4 regions of the Micromonospora sp. TSRI0369 genome follow, and region 1 is predicted to be linked to each of the others. Evidence: riboswitches for the same ligand, from Rfam matches in the RefSeq annotation. Region 1 holds a riboswitch; each other region holds the start of a gene.

Region 1 (4,822 bases):
AAGTCGTCGTCGAACGTGACGCTGCCGGTCACCCCGACCTGGTACGCCGACACCCGCCGCTCGAAGAAGTTCGACAGCTCCTGCACGTCCTGCAACTCCATGAACGCGAACGGGTTGCCGCTGCCGTACATCGGGGCGATGCCGAGCACGGCGAGGCGGCGGTCGGCCACGTGCTGGAGATACTCGCGCATGTCCGCCAGCGACATCCCCGGCACGCCCTGGCCCAGCAGGTCCTCGGCGAAGCTCACCTCGCACTCCACCGCCTCGGCCAGCATCTCCTTCACCTGCCGCTCCATCTCGGCGTCGAACAGGTCCGGCTCCTCGGCCCGTACGGTCTCCACCACGTCGAACGCGAACGCCATGTGCATCGACTCGTCCCGGAACACCCAGTTGGTGCCGGAGGCCAGCCCGTTGAGCAGGCCCCGGGAGCGCAGGAAGTAGACGTAGGCGAACGCGCCGTAGAAGAACAGGCCCTCGATGCAGGCGGCGAAGCAGATCAGGTTGAGCAGGAACGCCCGCCGGTCGTCGCGGGTCCGGAGTTCCCGCAGCTCGAAGATCGAGTCGATCCACCGGAAGCAGAACTCCGCCTTGCGGGCGATCGACGGGATGTTCTCCACCGCCGCGAACGCGGCGAACCGCTCCTTCTCGTCCGGCACGTACGTGTCCAGCAGGTTCAGGTAGAACTGGACGTGCACCGCCTCCTCGAACAGCTGCCGGGACAGGTAGAGCCGGCCCTCCGGGGAGTTGACGTGCTGGTAGAGGTTGAGCACCAGGTTGTTGGCCACGATCGTGTCGCCGGTGGCGAAGAACGCCACGAGCCGCGACACCAGATGCCGTTCGGCCGCCGACAGCTTCGCCAGGTCGGCCAGGTCCGAGTGCAGGTCCACCTCCTCCACCGTCCAGGTGTTCTTGATCGCGTCCTTGAACCGGTCGAAGAAGCGCGGGTAGCGCATCGGCCGCAGGGTCAGGTCCATGCCGGGGTCGAGCAGCATGTGCCGGGTCGGCGCGGTGGTGGTCACTGGCATGCCTCGCAGCTCTCGGGGTTCTCCAGGGAACAGGCCAGCGCCTCGTCGTCACTCACGGCGGAAACCACGCCGGAGACCGGGGCGAGCACCGGCGCGACGGTGGCCTGCTGGATGCGGGTGGCGGGACGGGATCGCAGGTAGTACGTGGTCTTCAGCCCGGCCTTCCAGGCGTACAGGTACATCGAGGAGAGCTTGCCGATGGTCGGCGCGCTCAGGAACAGGTTCAGCGACTGGGACTGGTCGACGAACGGCGCCCGCGCGGCGGCCAGGTCGATCAGCGCCCGCTGCGGCAGCTCCCAGGCGGTGCGGAACAGCTCCCGCACCGGCGCGGGCAGCTCGGTGATGTCCTGCACCGAGCCCTCGGCCCGCTTGATCCGGTCGCGGACCTGCGGCGTCCACAGCCCGCGGGCCTTCAGCTCCCGCACCAGGTACGTGTTGACCTGGAGGAACTCCCCGGACATGGTCTCGCGCTTGAACAGGTTGGACACCTGCGGCTCGACACACTCGTAGCAGCCGGCGATGGAGGCGATGGTGGCGGTCGGCGCGATCGCCACCAGCAGCGAGTTGCGCAGCCCGTGCGCGGCGATCCGCTCCCGCAGCGCCGCCCACCGCCCGGCCTGCGCCGGCTCCGCGCCCCACAGGTCCGGGTGCAGGTCACCCTTGGCGGCCCGGGTTTGCGGGTACGCCGGATGCGGCCCGAACCGCTCGGCCAGCCCGGCGGAGGTCTCCAGCGCGGTCAGCAGGATCTCCTCCTGCACCCGGGTGGACAGCTCCTTCGCCTCGGCGGAGTCGAACGGCAGGCGCAGCGTGAAGAACGCGTCCTGCAGGCCCATCAGGCCGAGCCCGACCGGCCGCCAGCGCGGGTTGGACGCCGCCGCCTGCTCGGCCGGGTAGTAGTTGATGTCGATCACCCGATCGAGGAAGACCACTGCCGTGCGTACCGTGGCGCGCAGCCGCTCCCAGTCCACGCCGTCGGCGGTGACGTGCGCGCCGAGATTCACCGAGCCGAGGTTGCACACGGCGGTCTCGGCGTCGTCGTTGACCTCCAGGATCTCCGTGCACAGGTTGGACAGGTGGATGACGTTGCCCGGCTCACCGGTCTGGTTGGACAGCCGGTTCGCGGCGTCCTTGAACGTCATCCAGCCGTTGCCGGTCTGCGCCAGCGTGCGCATCATCCGCCCGTACAGGTCCCGGGCCCGTACCGTGCGCACCGCGTTCTTCTCGGCCGCCCGGTACGCGGCGTCGAACGCCTCCCCGTACAGGTCGGGCAGCTCCGGGGCGTCCGACGGGTCGACCAGCGACCACTCGCCGTCGGCCTCGACCCGGCGCATGAACTCGTCCGGGATCCAGTTGGCCAGGTTGAGGTTGTGCGTACGCCGCGACTCCTCGCCGGTGTTGTCCCGCAGCTCCAGGAACTCCTCCACGTCCGGGTGCCACGGCTCCAGGTAGACGCAGGCCGCGCCCTTGCGCCGGCCGCCCTGGTTGACCGCCGCCACCCCGGCGTCGAGCGTCTTGAGGAACGGCACGATGCCGTTGGAGCGCCCGTTGGTGCCCCGGATCAGCGCGCCCCGGCCGCGCACCCGCGACCAGGAGATGCCGATGCCGCCGGAGAACTTCGACAGCTTCGCCACCTGGTGGTAACGCTCGTAGATCGAGTCCAGCTCGTCGCGCGGCGAGTCGACCAGGAAGCACGACGACATCTGGGTGTGCCGGGTGCCGGAGTTGAACAGCGTGGGGGAGCTGGGCAGATAGGCCAGGCTGGACATCAGCCGGTAGAAGCCGACCGCCTCGCCCGGGGTGCGGGACAGCCCGCAGGCCACCCGCAGCAGCCAGTACTGCGGCGTCTCCACCACCAGCCGGGACTGCGGGTGCCGCAGCAGGTAGCGGTCCGCCACCGTCCGCAGCCCGAAGTACTCGAACCGGAGGTCACCGGCCGGGTCCACGGCGTCGTCGAGCTTGCGGGCGTGGCGCGAGACGAACGCGGCGGTCTCGTCGCCGATCAGGCCCAGCCCGTGCGCGTACGCGATCGACTGGCTGAAGCTCGCCACCTGCTGCCCGCGTACCTCCTTGTCCACGTACGCGGCCAGCAGCCGCGCCGCGAGCTTCGAGTACTGCGGCTCCTCGCCGATCAGCTCCGCCGCCGTCTGGATCGACAACCGGTCCAGCTCCGCGGTGCTCGCCCCGTCGTAGAGGCCGCTGATCGTCTTCGTGGCCACCCGCAGCGGGTCCACCTCGTCCAGGTCCGCGACCCAGCGCTCGACCGCCCGGACGATCTTGTTGACGTCCACCGGCTCGGTGTCGCCGTCCCGCTTGCGTACCCGCATCGCCAGCCGGCGGGGCTCGGACCCGCCGGCGGTGGACGGGGGATGTTCCTGCACGACAGTCATGACCTCTCCTCGCTGTCACCGTCTGGAGACGGCGGGAGACGCCAACGGGCGCGGCGCACGGCCGGCCCGGCTGCTGGCGTCGGTCGTCCCGCGCGACCTCCGACCGCCGTACGCGGAGGCGCACGGCGCGCTGGCAGGTCTTCGGACTCGCGGGCACGACACGAGGTCGCCTACTGGCCGTCGCTTCCCAGGCCGGTGGCCCAGTGCTGTTGACGGCGGTCGTTCCCACTCACCGCTGCGGGGCAGTCCCGGATTCCCACCGGGTTCCCTCTTGCCTCGGCCCTGCCCGGGAGGGCTCGGCCGAACCAGCTGCGGCACCACCATATATGGCGGTGGGCGATGTCTGGCAACACCAGATGTCGTGTCGGCGTGTCGGATGAATCTCACCGTCCACAGTGCCTACCCCCGATGCCGTCGCTCCCCGCCGGGCGCGATACTGGGCGCTATGGGGAATACCGGACGCCGCTGGGCGTGGGTGGCGGTCCTGCTCGTCGGCGTCGGGCTTCACCTGCTGGTGCTGGAGACGCTGGCCGGCACCGGGACCGTCACGTTCGTGCCGACGCTCATCGTGCTCGGCGCGTCAGTCGCCCCGGCCACGTTCCTGGCCTTCACCCAGGGGCGGCCCGGCCACCGCCGGGTGCCGGGCCCGGTCGTCGGCGTCGCCGCGTTCCTCGGTGGAGTGATCGGCGTCGTCGCCGCCGGCTGGCTGGAGTACGGCACGCTGCACCGGCTCGGAGTCCTGCCGATGGCGTTCGTCGGCCTGGCCGAGGAGGCCGCGAAGCTGATCGTGCCGGCCGGCATCCTGCTGCTCTGGCGGCGGCACCGGTCACCGGCGCAGGGCCTGGTGATCGGGGTGGCCTCCGGCGCCGGGTTCGCCGCGCTGGAGACCATGGGGTACGCGTTCGCCGCGTTCGTCGGGTCGCAGGGCAGCCTCGGCGCGGTCGAGCGGACGCTGCTGGTACGCGGTCTCACCGCGCCCGCCGCGCACCTGGCCTGGACCGGGCTGACCGCCGCCGCGTTGTTCACCTTCGCCGCCGCGCCCGGCGGCCGGAAGCTGGCGGCGTTCCTGCTCACCTTTGCCGCCGCCGTCACGCTGCACACCTGCTGGGACACGTTCGGCACGCAGCCCGCGTACCTGTTCATCGGCGGCGTGTCGCTGGGCTGGGTGCTGCTGCGCCTGCACCTGGACCGCGAGCGGCCGGCCGCCCCGCCCCGGGCGCCGGAGCATGATCCTCACCAGCTCGCCGAGGTGGCGGGGTCGGAGCCCTCCTGATGCCGCCACCCCAGCGTGCTGAAGTCGATCAAGCGGCCTGACCCGTCCCGCCGAGCAGCAACAATTGTGCCGCGACCGGGCCCGCGTCGGGCCGGACGAACTGCGGCAGGAACGCCACGCTGAACAGGATCATCTTC
Region 2 (4,822 bases), on a different contig from region 1:
AACGGCGAGATCACCCAGATGGTCCGCGAGGGCGACACCGCGTACCACGCCCGGTCCGGCAACGCGTACGGCGTCGGCATCGAGCACGAGGGGTACGTCGACAACCCGGCCTGGTTCACCGACGCGATGTACCGTTCCTCGGCCGCGCTGACCCGCTACCTGTGCGACAAGTACGGCATCCCGAAGAACCGCACCGGCATCAAGGGGCACAACGAGATCCCGGGTAACGACCACACCGACCCGGGACCGAACTGGAACTGGAACTACTACCTCTCGCTGGTGAACCAGGGTGGCGGGGGCCCGACCGCCCGCTATTTCGGTGGTTCGCCGACGGATTTCACCGGTGACGGCCGGGACGACGTGGTCGCGTTCACCCACGGTGCGCTGGCCGACGCGTATGTGGCCACGTCGACGGGTTCGTCGTTCGCGGGCACGTCGGTGAAGTGGCACGACTGGTTCGCCCTGCCCGGAGAGACCCCCCTGACCGGCGACGTCAACGGCGACGGACGCGACGACGCCATCGTGTTCACCCACGGCACCACCGCCGACGTCCACGTCGCCCTGTCCACCGGCACATCCTTCGCCGCATCCGCGAAATGGCACGACTGGTTCGCCCCCGGCACCGAAGTCCCCGCCGTCGGCGACGTCAACGGCGACGGCCGCGACGACATCATCACCTTCACCCACGACACCGACGCCGACGTCTACGTCGCCCTGTCCACCGGCACCTCCTTCACCGGCACCGCCGTGAAATGGCACGACTACTTCTCCATCGCCGGGGAGTTCCCCGCCCTCGGCGACGTCAACGGCGACGGCCGCGACGACCTCATCACCTTCACCCAAGGCCCCGCCACCGCCGCCGACGTCATCGTCGCCCTGTCCACCGGCAACGGCTTCGGGGCACCGCAGAAATGGCACGACCTGTTCGCCGTCGGCGCCGAGCAGCCCCGGGTGGGCGACATCAACGGCGACGGCAAGGATGACATCGTCACCTTCACCTGCAACACCGACGCCGACGTCTACGCCGCCACCTCCACCGGCACCACCTTCGCCGGAACCACGATCAAGTGGCACGACTTCTTCTGCCTAACCGGCGAGTTCCCCTACCTCGCCGACACCAACGGCGACGGCAAAGACGACCTCATCGTCTTCACCAAAAGCACCACAAACGACATCTACGTCGCACTCTCCACCGGCACCACCTTCGCCCCCAGCACCAAATGGCACGACTACTTCGGCCTCACCAGCGAAACCACACTCTGAGCCCGACGGCGAGCGACGCCGGCCCGGATCGGGACCGGCGTCGCTCGCCGTCCACCTACCGCTCCACCACGTTGCGCGAGCTGGAGGCAGGCCTGACCGACGGGCTGGCCTTCGCTGCCGCGCTCACGTTGCTGGTCGTGGCGGGCTGTCGCGGTGCGGCTGCGGCAGCGGCGTCACCTGCGCCTGGCCACCTGACCGGCGGGGACGTGGGCGGAACCCGGGGAGACGATCGCGGTCAGGCCGGCGGTGGACAGCGTCGCCCCGCCCAGGTCGAGGCGTCCACCGGCCGGGTCCCGCGATTCCGGGACCAGTAGCCGGCCGGCGAGCAGGCAGATCACCACGATCGGGACGTTCACCAGGAAGATTGCACCCCAGGGCAGGTGAGCCAGGACGAGTCCGCCGATTGGTGGCCCGGCGGCGAAGCCCAGCGCACTGGTCGCCGCCCAGATGCCGATCGCCGGGGACCAGCAACAACATCTTCCCGCTCGTCCCCGGCGTGGACGGCGTGGTACGCGACGAGAAGGGCAACGTCCGCTGCGTGGTCCTGCACGATACGCCCCTTGGAACCTTCGCCGAACGCACCCTGATCGACCCTCGCGCAGCGTGGTTCTACCCGACGGCGTGGACCCGGTGCGGATCGCCACCGCCATGAACCCGGGCGATGTCATCCTGGATCGCGCTGACGCGCCGCATCAACTTCACCGCGGGCCAGCGCGTCCTTGTCCTCGGCGCCGTCGGCAACGCAGGTCGGATGGCGATCCAGATCGCGAAGTACCGTGCTCGCTCGTCGAGCTCTTCGACGTCTGCATCGCCGGCCTCATGCCCACGACCGAGGAGCCGGTCGCCGGCGGACGTGGCCTCGCACCTGCGCTCACGTATTGCTGCTCAGCCTCAGCCACGGCGCTCACTGTCGATCACGTGCCCTCGCCCAGCCACCGCGCACGAGAAAGGAGCCGGATGGGTTGCGGGCCGACAGCCACGCCGAGGCCGGTCCGGCGCGTCGGATTTCCCACAGCGGGTGCCCGGACCGGATCCGCGGCGAGCGCGGGCCGTTATGGTGGGGACGCCGTGGTGTTCGGGAAGCCGGTGTGATGCCGGCGCGGCCCTCGCCACTGTGATCGGGAGACCGTCGGCCCTCGTCGTTTCGCGAGGTCACTGGGCAGAGATGCCTGGGAAGGCCGGCCGGCGGTTGCTTGTCCCGTCAGCCAGGAGACCGGCCACGGCACGTTCGTCCCCGTCCACGAGGTGTTGGAAGGCGGTCCCGCTGTGCGGTTCCCCATGCCCTGGCGCGTTGCCGCGCCGTTGTTGCTGTCCACTGTGCTGCTCACCGGCTGCGGCGCCGATGCCAAGCCTGCTGCCGCACCACCGGCGGTGTCCGCTGGACCGGTCGCGGTGACCAACTGCGGCACCCCGGTGACCATCGCGGCGCCACCGATGCGGGTCGTCACCATGAACCAGGCCGCCACGGAGATCATGCTGGCCCTGGGCCTGCAAGATCGGATGATCGGCACGGCCTACCTCGACGACGCGATCCTGCCCGCCTACGCGGACGCCTACGCGAAGATCCCGGTGCTGGCCAAGGAGTACCCGACCAAGGAGAAGCTGCTCGAGGCTGAACCCGATTTCGTGTACGCGTCGTACAACAGCGCGTTCGGTGACGAGGGGGTCGGTGACCGCGCCGACTGGCAGAAACTCGGCGTCGGCACCTACATCTCCCCTGCCGGGTGCCCGGCGCAGACCCGGCAGGCGAAGCTCGCCATCGGCGACGTGTTCACCGAGATCCGCGAGCTCGCGGCGATCTTCGGGGTGAGCGACCGCGGCGAGAAGCTGATCGCCGACCACGAGGGCCGCATCGCCACGGCCGCAGGCACCGCCCGCAACGTGAAGGTCATGTGGTGGGACGGCGGCAGCGACGCCCCGAGCGTCGGCGCCTGCTGCGGCGCCCCCAACATGATCATGTCGGCGGCCGGGGTCACCAACGCCTTCGCCGACCTCACCGGCAGCTGGGGCGACACAAGCTGGGAGACCGTCACCGACCGCAACCCCGAGGTCATCGTGCTCGTCGACGCGAGCTGGGATCCCGCCGCGCAGAAGAAGACCTTCCTCGCCGGGCACCGCACCCTCAAGGACCTGCCCGCGGTCAAACAGCAGTGGTACGTGGTGATCCCGTTCTCGTCAACCACGGCCGGTGTCCGCAACGTCCTCGGCGTCGAAGCCCTCGCCCAGGGCATCGCCGCGCTGCCGTCCGGGGTCCCGAGCTGACCGCCGTCACCACCCGGCCCGCCCCGGTGCGCACCCACCGCCCGGTGCGGGCGGTCGGCCTGGCCGCGCTCGTGCTGGCTCTGGTCGCCGGTCTGGTGCTGTCGGTGGCCGTCGCGGTCACCATCGGCCCGGCCGACCTGACTGTCGGGACGGTGTGGACGGTCGTCGCCGGCCACCTGGGACTCGCGAACTCGGACGTGCCGCTGCTGCGCGACCACATCGTCTGGGACCTACGTTTGCCCCGGGTTCTCGGCGCCGCCACGGTGGGGGCGGGCCTGGCCGCGGCCGGTGCGGTCATGCAGACCGTCACCCGCAATCCCCTGGCGGACCCGTACCTGCTCGGGGTCTCCTCAGGGGCGTCGCTGGGCGCGGTCCTGGTGGTCGTGGCCGGCATCGGTAGTGGCGTAGCCGCGCTGACCGGCGGCGCCTTCCTCGGCGCCCTTGTCGCGTTCCTGCTGGTCGTGGGCCTGGCCGGGAGGTTCGGGGCATTGTCGCCGACGCGCGTGGTGCTGACCGGGGTCGCGGTGGGACAACTGTGCGCGGCACTGACCTCTTTCGTGATCATCTGGGTGGCCGACCCGCACGCCACGCAGAGCATCACGTTCTGGCTGTCCGGGTCAATGGCCCGCGCCGACTGGACGGCCCTGGGCTGGGCGGTACCGGTGCTGGTCGTGGTGCTGGCGGTGGTCGGCTGGCACGCCCGTACCCTCAACGCCTTCGCCTTCGGTGAGGAGGCCGCCGCGAGCCTCGGCGTCGAGGTGAACCGGCTGCGGTGGCTGCTGCTGGTCGGCACCGCCCTGCTGACCGCCGTGCTGGTCGCGGTCAGCGGCGCGATCGGGTTCGCCGGGCTGATCCTCCCGCACGCCGCCCGCCTGATCACCGGACCGGACCACCGGCGGCTGCTACCGGTCGCCGTGCTCGCCGGCGCCATCTTCCTGACCTGGGTCGACACCGCCGCCCGCACCGTCTTCGAACCGCGTGAGCTGCCGGTCGGGGTGCTGACGGCACTGGTCGGGGTGCCGGCGTTCTTCCTGATCCTGCGCCGCCGGGAGGTACGCGGCTGATGCTTCAGATCTCCGACGTCTCGTGGGCGGTGCCCGCCGCCCGCATCCTCGACCACGTCACCGGCACCGTCCCGGCGGGCAGCCTGGTCGGGCTGCTCGGCCCGAACGGCTCCGGCAAGACCACCCTGCTGCGGGCCGTCGCCGCCCTGGTGCGCCCGGATACCGGCAACATCACACTCGCAGGCGACGACGTGACTCGGCTGCGGCGCCTTGCCCTGGCCCGGCGCATCGCG
Region 3 (4,822 bases), 360 kb from region 1:
GTGGCGGTGCTCGTGGGGCTGCCGCCGCTGCTCGTCCTGACCCTGGTGTTCGTCCTGCCGGCCCTGGAGTCCTCGACGCTGCTCGGGCTGGTCGTACCGGGTGAGACAGCGATCCTGATCGGTGGATTGGTGGCCCACGGTGGCGCGCTGCCGCTGTGGGCGGTGGTGGCCGCCGGGGCGGCCGGGGCCTGCCTCGGTGACCAGGCCGGGTACGCCCTCGGCCGCCGGTACGGCGCGGGTGTGCTCGCCCGCGCCCCGCGAGTGCTGCGCCGGCGCCTCGACATCGCGCGGGCCCGCCGCCTGGTCGCCCGTCGCGGGGCGTGGGCGGTGCTCATCGGACGCTGGGTGGCGGTGCTGCGGGCCGTGGTTCCCATGATCGCCGGCGCCGGTGGGATGCGGTGGCCGGTGTTCCTGCGGGCTAACCTGGCCGGCGGGCTGGTGTGGGCGACGGCCGTGGCGCTGCTGGGCTACCTGGGCGCCGCCTCCTACCGCTATCTGGAACGGGAACTGGGCATCGGGGAGTGGGCGCTGCTGGCCCTGATCGGCGTCGGCGTGGCGCTGCGGGCGTGGCAGAGGGCACGGCGCGAACCGGCTGACGGTGAGCGGGGAGGCCAATCACCCGCGCGCGGTGGGGCGGATCGGTAGCGTCGCCGAGGGGGTGGCCGGCGACCGCGGACGCAGTGGAGCGCGGGCCCAACCGGGTCGACGCGGGCGCCAGGCGGGGCTGGCGGCTCCTGCTGTCGCAGGACGGCGACGGCGGACCGTGACGGTCTCGCATCCATCGGTGACCACCTATTGACAAACAATATTAACAATTGGACTCTGCTGAGAGAGCGCTCTCCCGTCCCTGTCTCCAGCGAGGTGTCGCCATGCGTCTTCGAAGAAAGCTGCTCGCCGCTGCGTCCGCACTGCTCGCCGGGCTCGCGGTCACCGTCGTCGCCACGCCCGCCCACGCGGTCGGACCGGCGTTGCTGCCCGTCACCGTCACCAACACCACCGGTCGCAGCGACCCGGTCTACCTCTATGTCATCGGCGTCCAGCTGTCCTCCGGCCGGCTCGGCTACGTCACCTCCGGCGGCACCTTCGTGCCGTGGAGCGGCGGGCAGATCCCGCCGTCGCCCGCGCCGGACGTCTCCATACCGGGCCCCGGCAACGGTGGCAGCACCACGATCCAGTTTCCCCGGGGCTTCTCCGGTCGGGCCTACTTCGCCCTCGGGCAGAAGCTGAAGTTCTTCCTCACCCCGGACGGGCTGGTGCAGCCCGCGCCCTGGGCGGCCGGTGACGCGAACCGCGACATCCTCTTCGACTGGAGTGAGTTCACCTACAACGACTCCGGGCTGTGGCTCAACAGCTCCCAGGTCGACATGTTCGCGATCCCGCACGCGGTCACCGTGACCGGCGTCAACGGCGTCACCAAGCGCACCGGCGACGTGGTGGCCAACGGACGCAACGCGGTCATCGACGGCATCCGGGCGCAGCCGGGCTGGGCCAACACCGTCCACACCCGCTCCGACGGGACCGTGCTGCGCGTCCTGGCTCCGGGGAAGGCAGCCGGGGCCGGCCTGCTGAGCACCACCTACCTGGACTCGTACATCGCCTCCGCGTGGAACGCGTACACCACGAAGACCTTGACCGTGACGCCCTTCGCCGACCAGCCGGCCATCCGGTACTACGGCCGCACCTCGGGCAACACCATGACCTTCACCAACGGCAGCGGCCAGGTGGTCGCCTCCTTCAACCGGCCCTCCTCGGCCAGCGTCTGGGGCTGCGACGGCGACCTGCCCGCGCCGAACGACCAGGTGGTCGGCCCGATCTCGCGCACGCTCTGCGCCGCCCTCAACCGAGGCACGCTCGGCACCATCGACACCCAGCCCAGCACGAACGCCGCCGACTTCTACCGCAGCAACCCCACCAACCAGTACGCCCGCCTGATCCACGCCAACATGACCGACGGCCGGGCGTACGCGTTCGCCTTCGACGACGTCGGCGGATTCGAGTCACTGGTGCACGACGGCGACCCCCGTTCGGCCGGACTGCTCCTCAGCCCGTTCACCGGCGGTGGGGGCGGCAACCCGACCACCGGGGTGCCCGTGGTCAGCAACTGGAACAACAAGTGCGTCGACGTGCCGAGCTCCAACTTCGTCGACCGCGTGCCGCTGCAGATGTGGAACTGCAACAACACCAACGCGCAGAAGTGGACGTTCAGCGGCACGGCGCTGAAGAGCCAGAATGACAAGTGCATGGACATCGACGCCGGGTCCACCGCCAACGGTGCGGTGGTGCAGCTCTACACCTGCAATGGCACCGGCGCTCAGCAGTTCACCCTGAACGCGGCCGGAGACCTGGTCAACCTTCAGGCCAACAAGTGCGTCGACATCAAGGACCGGAACGGCAACGACGGCGCGAGGCTCCAGCTCTGGGACTGCACGGGCGCGGCCAACCAGAAGTGGCGCAAGGGCTGACCGGCCCTGCGACGGGGGCGGGGGCCGACCGCGAGTCGCTCCCGCCACCCGCCGCGACGGCTCGCCGTCCCGCAGGACGGACGCGCCGACCACGCCGGCTCACCGCCCCATACGATGGACAACGGTGCTGGTTCGCCGTGCCCGTGAAGGGTGTGGCGTCGTAAGAGGGAACCCGGTGTGAGTCCGGGACTGCCCCGCAGCGGTGAGTGGGAACGACAGCCGTCATCGAAGCACTGGACCGTGAGGTCTGGGAAGCGACGGCCAGTAGGTGACCGGATGGACCGGTCGCGCCCGCGAGTCCGAAGACCTGCCCGCACCGCGCACACCGTCCGGTGTGCGCCGCCGACGGTCGCTCGGGACGGCCGGTGCGGAAGCCGGTACGCCGCCTGTACCCCTTCCCTCCCTGCCCCGATCGGCCTCGTGTGCTTCGAGGGAAGGGATCTCCATGAGTACCGCATTCGGTCAGAGCACCGTGCTGGGCTATCCGCGTATCGGGGGCAACCGGCAACTCAAGAAGGCCGTCGAGGCCTACTGGGCGGGCCGGATCGACGCCGAGGAGTTGGCGGCGACCTCTGCCGCGCTACGGGCGGAGGTCTGGCGGACGCTGCGCGACGCGCGCCTGGACGCGATCCCGTCCAACACGTTCTCCTACTACGACCAGGTGCTGGACACGGCCGTCGCCGTCGGCGCGATCCCGCACCGGTTCGCCCGTCTCGGCCTCGGCGATCTCGACACCTACTTCGCCATGGCCCGGGGCGTCGATGCCGAGCCGGCGCTCGAACTGACGAAGTGGTTCGACACCAACTACCACTATCTGGTTCCCGAGATCGGCTCCGACACCGCCTTCGCGGCGAATCCCGACAAGGCGCTGCGCGAGTACCGCGAGGCCCGCGAGCTGGGAATCGACAGCCGACCGGTGCTGGTCGGCCCGGCCACATTCCTGCTGCTGGCCAAGCCCACCGAGGCGCGCGGCGAACCGTTCGACCGGTTGACCGACCTGGTCGACGTGTACGCCGACATCCTGCGATCCCTCGCCGCGGCGGGCGTGCGATGGGTGCAACTGGACGAACCCGCCTACGTCGCCGACCGGAGCACCGCCGAGATCGACGCGCTGCGGGAGGCGTACACCCGGCTCGGCGCGGTGGAACAGCGGCCGGCGATCTTCGTCGCCACCTATTTCGGCGAGCTCGGTGACGCGCTGCCCGCCCTGCTCGACACGCCGGTCGAAGCGGTTGGTGTGGACCTGGTGGCCGGGCCCGGCAACCTGCGGCGGCTGGCCGGTGCGGGACCGCTGCGTGGCAAGACGATCGTGGCCGGCCTCGTCGACGGCCGCAACGTCTGGCGTACCGACCTGCGCGCCGCCGTGGCGGCTGGTGCCGCTGTCACCGCCCTCGCCGACCACGTCGCCGTGTCCACCTCGTGCTCGCTGCTGCACGTGCCGGTGGACCTGTCCGCCGAGACCGCTCTCGACCCGGCGCTGCGTCAGCGGCTCGCCTTTGCTCGGCAGAAGGTCGATGAGGTCGTTCGGCTCGGCCGCGCGCTGCGCAACGGCACCACGTCCCTGCCCGAGCCGCTGCCGCCCACCCCGGCCGCATGGCGCGACGACACCGTACGCGGCCGGCTCACCGCGTTGCGTGCCACGGATCGGCAGCGCGGCGCGTACCCGGAGCGAGCGGCGGCACAGCAGGCCCGGCTGAACCTGCCGCCCCTGCCGACCACGACCATCGGATCGTTCCCGCAGACCGACGAGCTGCGCCGCGCGCGTGCCGAGCATCGGGCCGGCCGCCTCGACGACACCGCCTACACCCGGCGCATGCGCGCCGAGGTCGAGCACGTCGTCCGGCTCCAGGAGCGGCTGGGCCTGGACGTGCTCGTGCACGGCGAGCCGGAACGAAACGACATGGTCCAGTACTTCGGCGAGCAGTTGGACGGGTTCGCCGCCACCGAACACGGCTGGGTTCAGTCCTACGGCTCCCGATGCGTGCGTCCGCCCATCATCTACGGCGACGTGGCACGCAGGGCGCCGATGACCGTCAACTGGTCCACCTACGCGCAGTCGCTGACCGACCGGCCGGTCAAGGGCATGCTCACCGGCCCGGTCACGATCCTGGCCTGGTCGTTCGTCCGCAGCGACCAGCCACTGGCAGACACCGCGGACCAGGTCGCGCTCGCCCTGCGCGACGAGTGCCGCGATCTCGAGGCAGCCGGTATCCGGGTCATCCAGGTCGACGAGCCGGCGCTGCGTGAGACGCTGCCACTGCGCGGGGCGGACCAGAAGGCGTACCTGGACTGGGCGGTCGGGGCGTTCCGCCTGGCCACCTGCGGAGTCGCCGACGACACCCAGATCCACACCCACCTGT
Region 4 (4,822 bases), on a different contig from region 1:
TCGTCCTGCCGGTGTCGTGGAAGCTGCTGCGCAGCCGCGGTCCCTACACCCTCGCGCACGAGCGGGAGGTGATGGCGGGCACGGACGTTCTAGTTACCAAGGACTCCGGCGGTGACCACACGGTCGCGAAGCTGGAGGTCGCCGCCGAGCGGGCGATGCCGGTCGTGATCGTGCGCCGCGCCGGGCCGCCGGCCGGAGTGCCGCTGGTCCGTGACGTGGACGCCGCCCTGGCGTGGGTGCGGGCGTTGCCCGCACCCTGACGCGAGGTTCAGCCGGGAAGGTTCAGAGCGTGGCCGCCAGCTCCTGGCGGCGCAGCCGCTCGGCGGCACGGTCCGCGTCGCGTCCGACCAGACCGGTCAGCACTGCACCCAGGACCGCCCAAGTCGCGGCCAGGGTCGTGATCGACGAGATGCGGAAGTACCAGAGTGTGTCGGCCGGGAAGCCGCCGACCTCGTTGACCGTCGGCAGCAGAGCCCCGGCGACCACGACGACCACGAGATAGGCGCCGGCACCGGCCAGCACCGCCGAGTATGCGCCCAGCTGGGGCAGCAGACGCCGGGCCAGGACCACGGCGCCGATCGCGGCGGCCAGGCTCAGTGCCCAGAACCCGAAGTACAGCGCGGTCCGCTCGTTGATCGTGTCACCGGAGCCGACCGCCGGTGGTGTGGCGGGGTACTTGAGGAACGGCACGAGGGCGGTGGCGACGAAACCGACGGCGGCGACCACCGCGGTGCTGGCCCGTGCGGACAGGGAGCCCAGACGCCCGGCGGCGAAGGCGGCAGCGAGCGCGGTCGCTCCACCGAGGACGACGCCTACCAGGATGGTGCCCAGTGCCAGGCCCCCGGTGGACTGGGTGCCACGCGAGACTTCGGCCTCCTCCTCATCGTGGCTGTGAGACTGCTCGGCGGTGGCATTGTCGTGCGGGTGCTCGGCGGCACCGGCTTCCTCCAGGGCGATGGCTGCATCGACCTGGGGTTCGGCGACGACGTAGGAGACGAGGAAGGCCGCGAAACCGGCGATGAGCCCGGCCAACAGCCCGTGAACGAGAAAAGTGCGAGGGGTCATCAAGGGTCCGTTCGGGAGCCGGCCGCGGGCAGCACGAAACGCCCGCAGCGCCGGTGACGAGGAAAGACGAAAACTCCGGCCGGGCCGGGCGGACTGCCGCGTGGCGTGGTGTCAGTGGCAGGGGAAGCCCAGCACGTGCCGTGCGTCGTGCGTCAGCTCGTGGATGAAGGTGCCCTCGAAGACGGAGAAAGCTCCCTGCTCGGCGCCCACGAAATACAGGACGACGGCGGTGACCAGCGCGAAGAACAGCGCCCAGGGGGCGAGCGCGCGAACGGGAATGGTGGGAAGAACGGCCGGAATGGCCGTGGTCGCCTGAGGCATGACACTCCTTGGGATGCTGCGTCCCGTCGATGGGTGGTCGACCTGGCTGGAGGGTCTGGCTTCGCCGCGAGCGGCGTCACAGTAGCGCGACTGCGCCGGATTCACACCGGCTTCCTTCAGCAGGGTGGCACGACCATATCAGGTATCGGAGCAACGCGACGCTGTCGCGACTGCCTGCACGGCGGCCGGTCCGAGGGCGACGACGTGGCCGATCACCGTTACGGCGGGCGCGCCGATGCCGGCCTCGGCGGTGTCGGCGACGACGTCGGCGAGGGTACTGCGCAGCACCCGCTGGCCGGCCGAGGCGGCGTCCGCGACGACGGCGCATGGTGTGTTCCGGTCGAGACCGGCGGCGACGAGCGCGTCGGCGATGGCCGCGAGGTTGCGCATGCCCATCAGCACCACGAGGGTGGTGCCGGTGCGGGCGAGGGCGGCGTAGTCGATCGACGAGTCGGGATGGCCGGGCGGTACGTGGCCGGAGATGACGGTGAAGCCTTGCACGAGTCCGCGGTGGGTGACCGGGATGCCGGCCAGCTCCGGGGCCGCGATGCTGGAGGTCACGCCGGGTATCACGGTGGTGGGGACGCCGGCTTCGGCGCACGCGGTGACTTCCTCGAAGCCGCGGCCGAAGACGTACGAGTCGCCGCCCTTGAACCGCACAACGTGCCGTCCGGCGCGGGCGTGCTCGACAAGCAGCGCGTTGATCTGTTCCTGGCTCGTGCTCCGCCCGTACGGGATCTTGGTGACGTCGATGATCTCGGCATCCGGGCGCGCCCACTTCAGGGCCTCCCACGGGGCGAGCCGGTCGGTGAGGATCACGTCGGCCTGCTTGACGGCCGCGCGTCCGGCGACGGTGACCAGCCCTGGATCGCCCGGGCCGGCGCCGACCAGCGTGACGTGTCCGGCCGTTCGGACCGCTGCCGGCGCCCCGGCCTCCGAGGGTGCGACGGTACGCAGCACGACGTCGAACCGGCTCTCGTCGACCGGGGTGGTGACCCAGGTCAGGCGCCCGCGGAGGGCGAGGTCCTCCAGCGCGGCGCACACGGCCGGCGCGGCGACGGTGACCAGGGCGCGCCTGTGCAGCAGCGCACTGACCGTGACGGCGGCGGGTGCGCTCCCGTCGAGGACGAGCACGCTACGGCCGGTGAGGTTCAGCTGCATGTGACGGTGATTCCTAACGTGCTGAGGAGACAGCCGTCCGGTGTACGGCCTCGGTGAACGACTGGGCCAGATGCGGTTGCCCAGCCCAATGCACGTGCAGATAGGACGCGCTGAGGCTGGGGGAGGCGAATCCGGCATTGCGGCCCTCGATGCGCCAGGCGGGGTGCTCGCCGTGACCGGGTGTGACGGTGGTGCGGTGGAATTCGTGGCCGGTGGCAGCGGTTCCCCGCTCGCCGAGCAGCTGGTCCGAGCCGAGTGCGGCACGGTGGTACGCGAGGGTGAGGCGCGGCGTCATGACGGCTTCGGCGTCGAGCGCCCCGACCATGGGATGGCCGTCGACGGAGCGGCACAGATACAGCAGGCCGGCGCACTCGGCGACGGTGGGGACGCCGTCGAGGACGGCCTGGCGCAGTTCGTGGCGCAGCGTCGTGTTGGCGCTCAGCGTGGACGCGTGTACCTCGGGGAACCCCCCACCGAGGTACAACCCGCGTGTCCCGGCGGGAAGCCGCTGGTCGCGGGCCGGGTCGAACGGAACGACGGTGCAGCCCGCCGCCTGCAGCAGCTCGGTCGTCTCGGCGTACCGGAAGGTGAAGGCACGCCCGGCCGCGACCGCAACCACCGGTGATCCGGCGCCCAGCCGCCGGACGTGCGCGGCGGGATCCCATGGCTGGGCGTCCAGATCGGGTGCGGTGCGTGCCACCTGCAGCACCGCATCGAGGTCCACGTGGCGGGCGATCTGCTCGGCCAGCACGTCCAGGGCGGCGGCGGCCTCCTCACGTTCGGCTGCCGGCACGAGCCCGAGGTGGCGCGACGGGGCGCTGACACCCTGGTCGCGGTGCAGGATCCCGAGCACCGGTACGCCGGTGGATTCCACCGCCCGGGCCGCCTCGGCGGCGTGGCGGGCGGACCCGGCTTTGTTGAGCACGACACCCGCGACGGTGACGCCGGCCTCGAACGTGCCCATTCCGTGCACGACGGCCCCTACGCTGCGCGAGGTGTGCGAGACGTCCACGACCAGCAGGATCGGGGTGGCGGTCAGGGCCGCGAGGTGCGCGGTAGAGGCGAAACCGTCGCCGCCGATGCGGCCGTCGAACAGGCCCATGACCCCTTCGACGATGGCGATGTCCGCGTCGCGTGCGCCGTGCAGCAGCAGCGGGATCACGAGTGAGGGGTCGGTCAGGTGCGGGTCGAGGTTGCGGCCGGGGCGTCCGGTGGCCAGCGCGTGGTAGCCGGGGTCGATGTAGTCGGGCCCCACCTTGTGCCCCGACACGGTGTGCCCGCGCGCGGCCAGCGCGGCCATGAGCCCGGTCGCGACCGTGGTCTTGCCGTGGCCGGAGGCCGGCGCCGCGACGATCAGCCGCGGAAGGCTCACCATTCGATGCCTCGTTGGCCCTTCTGGCCGACGTCCATCGGGTGCTTGACGTGCTGCATCTCGGTCACCAGATCGGCTGCCTCGATCAGCCGGTGGTCGGCCCGGCGCCCGGTGACGATCACGTGCTGACGGCCGGGACGGTGGACCAGTGTCTCCACGACGTCGCCGACGTCGACCCAGCCCCACTGCATCGGATAGGTGAACTCGTCCAGGATGTAGAGCTGGTGCCGTTCCGCCTGGATACGGCGCTTCACCTCCGCCCAGCCCTCGGCGGCGTCCGCGGCGTGGTCCGCCTCGGTGCCGCTCTTACGGCTCCAGGACCATCCGGAGCCCATTTTGTGCCACTCGACTGGCCCGCCTTCGCCGGTCTGCTCGTGCAGCAGCCCGAGCCTCTCCAGGACGGTCTGCTCCCCGATGCGCCACTTGGCCGACTTCACGAACTGGAACACCCCGATGTCCCAGCCCTGGTTCCAAGCGCGCATCGCGATACCGAAGGCGGCGGTCGACTTGCCCTTGCCGTTTCCGGTGTGGACCATCAGCAGCGGCCGGTTGCGCCGCTGGCGGGTGGTGCTGCCGTCGTCCGGGACGGTGAGCGGCTTACCCTGCGGCATCAGGCCACCCCCGCCCGCGGAGCGGTCGCCGTGCGAACGACCCCGGTGAGCCCGTCGGCGGTCACTTCACCGAGCGGCACGTGCTCGGCCCTCAGATGAGTGGCAAGCCGGGCGGCGAGGCCGAGCCGGAATCGTCCGGTCTCGCAGTCCACGACGACGACCTGGACACCGCTGGTGGCGAGCGCGGCGGCGGCGCGGTGGGCACGACCCAGCGGGTCCGGGCCGGAGGTGGCGCGGCCGTCGGTCACCACGACGAGCAGGGGCCGGCGGGACGGGTCGCGCAGCGCCTCCC

What was found. Region 1 has a riboswitch for cobalamin ahead of AMK25_RS11220 (ribonucleoside-diphosphate reductase subunit alpha). Riboswitches for the same ligand answer to the same signal wherever they lie in the genome.
Region 2: it holds a riboswitch for cobalamin, as region 1 does, so the genes downstream of both, AMK25_RS06075 (ABC transporter substrate-binding protein) here and AMK25_RS11220 (ribonucleoside-diphosphate reductase subunit alpha) in region 1, are expected to answer to the same signal.
Region 3: it holds a riboswitch for cobalamin, as region 1 does, so the genes downstream of both, metE (5-methyltetrahydropteroyltriglutamate--homocysteine S-methyltransferase) here and AMK25_RS11220 (ribonucleoside-diphosphate reductase subunit alpha) in region 1, are expected to answer to the same signal.
Region 4: it holds a riboswitch for cobalamin, as region 1 does, so the genes downstream of both, AMK25_RS06110 (CbtB domain-containing protein) here and AMK25_RS11220 (ribonucleoside-diphosphate reductase subunit alpha) in region 1, are expected to answer to the same signal.

Annotation. Positions count from the first base shown of each region.
Region 1 covers NZ_LIVU01000003.1:535,731-540,552, forward strand. Annotated here, with positions in the region: gene AMK25_RS11215 (ribonucleotide-diphosphate reductase subunit beta) at 1-1,025, opposite strand, end outside; gene AMK25_RS11220 (ribonucleoside-diphosphate reductase subunit alpha) at 1,016-3,412, opposite strand; cobalamin riboswitch at 3,528-3,738, opposite strand; gene AMK25_RS11225 (PrsW family intramembrane metalloprotease) at 3,858-4,685, shown strand; gene AMK25_RS11230 (LysE family translocator) at 4,714-4,822, opposite strand, start outside.
Region 2 covers NZ_LIVU01000002.1:168,882-173,703, forward strand. Annotated here, with positions in the region: gene AMK25_RS06065 (N-acetylmuramoyl-L-alanine amidase) at 1-1,263, shown strand, start outside; partial or broken gene AMK25_RS06070 (MFS transporter) at 1,488-1,727, opposite strand; cobalamin riboswitch at 2,316-2,499, shown strand; gene AMK25_RS06075 (ABC transporter substrate-binding protein) at 2,542-3,525, shown strand; gene AMK25_RS06080 (FecCD family ABC transporter permease) at 3,552-4,589, shown strand; partial or broken gene AMK25_RS06085 (ABC transporter ATP-binding protein) at 4,589-4,822, shown strand, end outside.
Region 3 covers NZ_LIVU01000003.1:178,163-182,984, forward strand. Annotated here, with positions in the region: gene AMK25_RS09735 (DedA family protein) at 1-645, shown strand, start outside; gene AMK25_RS09740 (beta-1,3-glucanase family protein) at 870-2,462, shown strand; cobalamin riboswitch at 2,574-2,791, shown strand; gene metE (5-methyltetrahydropteroyltriglutamate--homocysteine S-methyltransferase) at 2,908-4,822, shown strand, end outside.
Region 4 covers NZ_LIVU01000002.1:175,622-180,443, forward strand. Annotated here, with positions in the region: gene AMK25_RS06100 (cobalt-precorrin-6A reductase) at 1-260, shown strand, start outside; gene AMK25_RS06105 (CbtA family protein) at 283-1,065, opposite strand; gene AMK25_RS06110 (CbtB domain-containing protein) at 1,177-1,386, opposite strand; adenosylcobalamin (AdoCbl) riboswitch at 1,385-1,525, opposite strand; gene cobA (uroporphyrinogen-III C-methyltransferase) at 1,525-2,547, opposite strand; gene AMK25_RS06120 (cobyrinate a,c-diamide synthase) at 2,561-3,922, opposite strand; gene cobO (cob(I)yrinic acid a,c-diamide adenosyltransferase) at 3,916-4,530, opposite strand; gene AMK25_RS06130 (magnesium chelatase subunit D family protein) at 4,530-4,822, opposite strand, start outside.